Antarctobacter heliothermus: one gene and its partner. The protein of the gene in region 1 interacts with the protein of each later gene in a pairwise test. Links are inferred from orthologs where the notes say so. Each region holds a gene or a part of one and is shown in the gene's direction. Other genes may lie near its edges.

Region 1 (3,229 bases):
TGCCCATCAGCCAGATGATCTGGGCCTCGCCCAATGTCCCGCACGCTGAACTCATTGCCGAACCCTCGGCGAACCGCCTGCATCTACGGTTGCGCTGCACACCTGACGGTGCCGCCAACCTGTTCCGTTCCCGCTGTCAGACCGACGAACACAATCGACTGGTTGAACTGTCGCGCAATGCGCCCGACGCATTGTGGCACACCGACACCAACGGCAACCTGTTGTGGAACAACGATGCGTACGAAGAATTGTGCAGGGACGCAGGAAAAACACCAGAGGATTCCAGCCCGATCGACCTGAAACTGCCGACAACGCGGGTTGAGCGGACGACTCGCGTCAGCGTGAAACCGGACGGCCATCCACAGCGCTGGTACGAAGTGGTTTCCCGGCCTGTTTCGGATGGCTGGATGCACTACGCCACCAGTATTGACAGCCTCGTCAATGCCGAGATGGCGCAACGGAACTTTGTACAGACCCTGACCAAGACTTTTGCCCATCTGCCCATCGGGCTTGCAGTGTTTGACCGCGACCGACAGCTGGTGCTGTTCAATCCCGCGTTGGTCGACCTGACCCACCTTCCGGTTGATTTTCTGTCGGCCAAGCCCAACCTGCTCAGCTTTTTCGATCACATGCGCGAAAACCGCATGATGCCAGAACCCAAGAATTACGCCTCATGGCGCGACAAGCTGTACGATGTGGTCTCTGCCGCCCGCGAAGATCGCTATTGCGAGACGTGGAACCTGCCTTCGGGCCTGACCTACAAAATCACCGGACGCCCGCATCCCGATGGGGCTGTTGCCTTCCTGATCGAGGACATCAGCGCCGAGATTTCCCTGACCCGCCGCTTCCGGTCAGAGCTAGAACTGACCCAATCGGTGCTGGACTGCTTCGAAGATGCCGTTGCCGTGTTTTCGCGCCTCGGCGTGCTGACTTTTTCGAACGCCGCCTACCGGGCGCAATGGGATTGTGACCCGGACAGCGCCTTTGCCGAAATCACCATTGTCGATGCCACAAAAGATTGGCAGCAGGCCTGCGATGCAAGCCCGATCTGGCCCGATCTCCGTGAGTTTGTCCTGACCCTGCGCGACCGCCAAAGTATTGGGGCGGATCTGGTCCTGAAAACCGGCGAACCGATGCGTTGTGCGTTGTGCAGCCGGTGGCCGCCGGTGCGACACTTGTCCGGTTCTCCGCCGTTGCAGCTGTTTCCGGACGTCATCAACTGGAGCAAAAAGAACATCGCGCTGTAGGCTGAACCAGCTTGCAGCGCCGTGCGGCGCTTGTATCCTCCGCGCCATGACGTCCCGCCACATCACACTGACCCTTTCCTCGCCAGAGGCGACCTGCCATTTTGCCCGGCGCATCGGCGCACTGCTGCAATCTGGTGACGTGTTGCTGCTGTCCGGTCAGATCGGGGCCGGCAAGACCCATTTTGCCCGCTGCTTGATCCAGTCGCTGCTTGTGGTCCCCGAGGATGTGCCATCCCCGACCTTTACGCTGGTCCAGACCTATGACACGACCGCCGGTGAACTTTGGCACGCGGATCTGTACCGCCTGACCGGCCCGGACGAGAGCGTGGAACTGGGGCTGACAGAGGCGTTCGAGAGCGCCATTTGCCTCGTCGAATGGCCCGACCGCCTGCAAGATCTTGCGCCCCGCGACGCCCTGAATCTGACCTTTGCCGCCGCGCCAGAGGATGACAGCCGCCTTGCCACGCTGGACTGGCAAACCCCGCGATGGGATGCATTGCGTGCGGAGCAGATCGCATGAACGGATTTCTGACAGCCTGCGGTTGGGGCGATGCCCGCCAAGAACCGCTGGCCGGGGACGCCTCGGCCCGGCGGTACACGCGCCTGCATCTGAAAGGGAAAACTGCGATCCTGATGCAGGACCCCGAGGGCGATGTCCGCCTTTTTGCCCGTCTGGCACAGCATCTGACAGGACTAGACCTCAGCGCGCCCCGCATCCTTACCAAGGATAGCGCAAACGGTCTGCTTTTGATTGAGGATCTCGGCGACGGGCTGCTGGCGCGCCTGGCGCAAACACCGCAGGACGAACATGATCTCTACCTGCTGGCCACTGACGCGCTCATCGCGCTGCACAACGTCCCGCCGCCGCCGCATCTGCCGCTGGCCACGCCGGACCGGATGGCCCAAATGGTGGACCTTGCGTTCTTGCACTACACTCATGCGCCCAATGCGCTGCCGCAGGCGGTCGCGGCCTTTGTCCCGCTGTTGCAGGCTCATGCCCAACCCTGCGACGTCATGGTGCTGCGGGACTATCACGCCGAGAACATCCTGTATCTGCCCGACCGACAGGGGGCCGCCCGCGCCGGACTGCTGGATTTTCAGGACGCGATGCAGGGACACCGGGCCTATGACCTTGTCTCTCTGATCGAGGATGCCCGTCGCGATGTCTCTGCACACACGGCCAAGGCCTGTATCGCGCATTACCTGACCGCCACCGGCCTGCCCACAGACGCCTTTCACGCTTCGCTTGCCGTGCTGGGCGCCCAACGCAACCTGCGTATTCTGGGGGTCTTTGCCCGCCTTGCCTCCAGCCGGGGGAAACCGCATTACATCGACCTGATCCCGCGCGTCTGGGGCCACCTGCAAACCGATCTTGCCCACCCGGTTCTGGCACCTGTCAAACTGATCCTCGACTCCGCCCTGCCCGCGCCCGACGCTGCGCATCTTGAAAGATTGAAAGCCACATGCCCGACGCCGTGATGCTCTTTGCCGCCGGGTTCGGCACCCGCATGGGTGCGTTGACCGCCAACACGCCGAAACCGCTGATCAAGGTGGCGGGCAAGCCGTTACTGGATCACGCACTGGCCCTGACTGACGGCATTCCGACGCGTGTCGTCAACGCGCACTACCTCTCGGACCAGATCGAAGCGCATCTGGCGGGCCGCGACGTGCATGTGTCGACAGAACAGCCAGAGATTCTGGACACAGGCGGCGGTTTGCGCTTTGCCCTGTCAACGCTGGGAACACACCCTGTGTACACTCTGAACGCTGACGCTATCTGGAATGGCCCCAACCCGTTGCACCTGCTGCGCGATGCATGGGACCCGACTCGAATGGACGCGCTGTTGCTTTGTGTGCCGCTGGCCCGTGCGGTCGGACGCAAGACGGGTGGCGACTTTGCCCTGCAACCGGACGGGCAACTGACGCGCAAGGGTGATCTTGTCTATACCGGCGCGCAGATCATCAAGACGGACAGGCTGGCC
Region 2 (3,236 bases), 3.5 Mb from region 1 along the record:
ACCGGGTGATTTGCCTGAACGGTCATGTTTGCTGCGAAGGCCACCCCGAGGTGGTCGCGCAGGCCGAGGAATACCGCGCGCTGTTCGGGTCTGGCACCAAGGGCGCACTGGCACTGTACCGCCACGAACACAGCCACCATCACGATCACGATCACGCCCATGATCATACTCACGATCATGCCGCCGGAGAGAACTGCGATGCTGGATGATTTTCTGGTGCGCGCCGCACTGGCGGCGGTGGGGGTGGCGTTGGCGGCGGCCCCTTTGGGCGTCTTCGTTGTCTGGCGGCGGATGGCCTATTTCGGCGACGCGACCTCACACGCAGCGATCCTTGGGGTTGCCTTGGCGCTGGCCTTGTCGGTGCCGATCTTTGCCGGAACGCTGATTGTGTCCCTGCTGGTCGCTTTTGGCGTCGCGCAGTTGTCGGGGCGAGGCTATGGCGCGGATATGGTTCTGGGGGTTGTGGCCCATGCGGCACTTGCGATGGGCCTTGTCGCGGCCAGCCTGCTGCCCGGTCCGCGCCTGAACCTGGAGGCCTATCTGTTCGGCGATATTCTTGCGGTCAGCCGCAGCGATCTGGCGGTGATCTGGGGCGGCGGGGCGCTGGTTGCGGCATTGATCGGCTGGCGGTGGCAGGCGCTGTTGACCGCGACCGTGTCGCCCGATCTGGCTGCCGCCTCTGGCCTGAATCCAGAGCGTGAGCGTGTGGTGCTGATGCTGGCGCTGGCGCTGGTGGTAGCCGTGGCGCTGAAGGTGGTCGGTGCGCTGTTGATCGGCGCATTGCTGATCATCCCGGCGGCAGCAGCGCGGCCCCTGTCGACAACACCCGAAGGCATGCTGGCGGGCACGGCGGCGGTAGGTGTTGTGTCGGCGCTGGGCGGGCTGTGGGCGGCGTGGACCTTTGACACCCCGGCGGGGCCAAGTGTTGTCTGCGCGGCGGCGGTGCTGTTTGCGGTGGCCGCGCTGGCGCGCGCTCTTCGGGGATGATCCCGCAAAACAAGGTATGTGATTCTGATTGAGGGGCCAGTCAATCGGCCCAACCAATCGGCCCGGTCTGAATCGGCAGATCGGGCCAAAGCCTGATCCACAGAAACGCGTATTGTCGAAGATATGAAATGGTGGGCGACCCTGGAATCGAACCAGGCGTGAGTCGCCTCGAGGGAGTTACAGTCCCCTGCCACACCTTGCGGCCTGTCGCCCACCGGACACCGGGCGTACCCGGTGTGAGGGGCTGACTACATGCGCCCAAAAACCGCGTCAACAGGAAATTCCCTTGGCAAAGCACGGCGCAGGGTGCAAACCCTGTGTCCTCAGAAAGCAGGGGCATCGGCGATGGCAAAGAAACCGAAATGGGTGGTCGAAAAGGAACAGGCGCGCAAGGCCTCGGCCAATGAGACCGTCTGGCTGTTCGGGCTGCACGCGGTCCGCGACGCGCTGATGAATCCGCGCCGGGACAGGCTGCGGCTGATCCTGACGCCCAATGCGGCGGAAAAGCTGACAGAGGCGGTTGCGGTCTCTGGCATGACCCCCGAAATTCAGGATCCGCGCCGGTTTGATGCGCCGCTGGACCCCAATTCGGTCCACCAAGGGGCCGCGCTGGAGGTTAAGCCGCTGGATTGGGGGCGGCTCGAAGACGTGGCCTTTGCCGGGCAGGGGGCCTTGCGGCTGGTCCTGCTGGACCGGGTGACGGACCCACACAATGTGGGCGCGATTCTGCGCTCGGCGGAGGTGTTCGGCGCGCAAGCGGTGATCGGTACGCGCCACCACGCGGCCCCCGAAACCGGTGCACTGGCCAAGACCGCCAGCGGGGCGTTGGAGCGCCAGCCCTACCTGCGAGAGCGCAATCTGGCTGAGACGATCCAGACGCTGCGCGACATGGGGTATCTTGTTCTGGGCCTTGACGGTGAGGCAGAGCAAACCATCGAAGCAGCGCTTGAGGGACGGCGCGACGCCCCTCTGGCGCTGGTTTTCGGGGCCGAGGGGCCGGGACTGCGACCCAAGACCAAGGAAACGGTGGACGCGTTGGTCCGGATCGATTTCGCCGGAGCTTTTGGGTCGCTGAATGTGTCGAACGCGGCGGCGGTTGCGCTTTACGCGGCGCGTGCCTAGATCGGCCCTATGGCCACGACCAAGATTGCGACTTGTTGTTATTGCGGCACGCGTGCCGCGCTCGTTCTGCGCGGCGACGTCCGGCATGAATTGTCCTGTGCATCCTGTGGGGCGCCACTGCACAACATGAAACACCTGAAGGCCGAGGCGGCCCGCCCCGGTCGCCCGGATTTTAAGGCGGACACCAAGGCCACGCGCAAGAAAGCCAGACCGGCCCAAACAGCGGACCGCAAGGTCGGGCAGAAGCCGCGCAAGAAAAAGAGCAAGGGTCTGGCGCACCGCTTTTTCGATGAGGCGTTCGATCTGCTGGACGATATTTTTGACTGAGATCCTGTTCGCCTGAAATCCGCCAAGGGCCGCTGAGTGGGCTGTCCTGGACGGCGAAGGGCAGAACATGGATGCGACCGCCTGTGTTTTTTTGCATGGTCGCCGTGCAGCGTAGGGTACGCTTGCCTCTGGTCTTTGGCGGAACGCTCAAGTATCCCGCACCTGACTGGCAAAAGAGAGGCCCCATGCCCGATTTTGAAACTCCGGGACCGGTTGAACAGGTCTGGTCCGATGCGATTTCTTCTGTCGAAGAGATCATTGAGGACGCGCGCAACGGGCGCATGTTCATTCTGGTCGATCACGAAGACCGTGAAAACGAAGGCGATCTGGTGATCCCCGCCCAATGGGCGACGCCGGATGCGGTCAACTTCATGGCGCTGTACGGGCGCGGGTTGATCTGCCTTGCGATGACCTCGGACCGAATCGAGGAACTGGGTCTGCCGCTGATGTCGACCAACAACTCGTCCCGGCACGAAACGGCCTTTACCACCTCGATCGAGGCGCGTGAGGGGGTGACGACGGGCATTTCCGCCGCTGACCGGGCGCGGACCATCGCGGTGGCCATCGATGCCTCCAAGGGGGCGGCGGATATTGCCACACCGGGCCATGTGTTCCCGCTGCGCGCCCGCAAGGGCGGCGTGCTGGTGCGTGCCGGCCATACAGAGGCGGCGGTCGATGTGGCGCGGTTGGCTGGGCTGAACGCGGCGGGTGTGATCTGCGAGATCATGAACGAGGACGGCACCATGGCGCGGTTGCCGGAAATGGTGGCCTTTGCACAGCGTCACGGGCTGAAGATCGGC

The links.
Region 2: the proteins of tsaE (region 1) and rlmB interact in binary tests that used the Escherichia coli proteins (3 or more experiments, as listed by UniProt). The link is inferred for Antarctobacter heliothermus from one-to-one orthologs.

What each region holds. Positions count from the first base shown.
Region 1 is NZ_CP022540.1:1,020,682-1,023,910, forward strand. Bases 120-3,030 are described here. They hold tsaE (tRNA (adenosine(37)-N6)-threonylcarbamoyltransferase complex ATPase subunit type 1 TsaE), read left to right. Parts: upstream 120-1,293; coding sequence 1,294-1,767; downstream 1,768-3,030. Other genes in these bases: ANTHELSMS3_RS04860 (PAS-domain containing protein), read left to right, coding at 120-1,247; ANTHELSMS3_RS04870 (aminoglycoside phosphotransferase family protein), read left to right, coding at 1,764-2,726; ANTHELSMS3_RS04875 (nucleotidyltransferase family protein), read left to right, coding at 2,711-3,030. Outside these bases: more of ANTHELSMS3_RS04860, read left to right, coding at 1-119; more of ANTHELSMS3_RS04875, read left to right, coding at 3,031-3,229. UniProt on the Escherichia coli protein: Required for the formation of a threonylcarbamoyl group on adenosine at position 37 (t(6)A37) in tRNAs that read codons beginning with adenine.
Region 2 is NZ_CP022540.1:4,521,732-4,524,967, reverse strand. The notes cover bases 303-3,220. They hold rlmB (23S rRNA (guanosine(2251)-2'-O)-methyltransferase RlmB), read left to right. Parts: upstream 303-1,332; coding sequence 1,333-2,109; downstream 2,110-3,220. Other genes in these bases: ribB (3,4-dihydroxy-2-butanone-4-phosphate synthase), read left to right, coding at 2,622-3,220; ANTHELSMS3_RS26115 (hypothetical protein), read left to right, coding at 2,236-2,436; ANTHELSMS3_RS21460 (metal ABC transporter permease), read left to right, coding at 303-987. Also shown: ANTHELSMS3_RS21465 (metal ABC transporter ATP-binding protein), read left to right, coding at 1-209; more of ANTHELSMS3_RS21460, read left to right, coding at 199-302; more of ribB, read left to right, coding at 3,221-3,236. UniProt on the Escherichia coli protein: Specifically methylates the ribose of guanosine 2251 in 23S rRNA.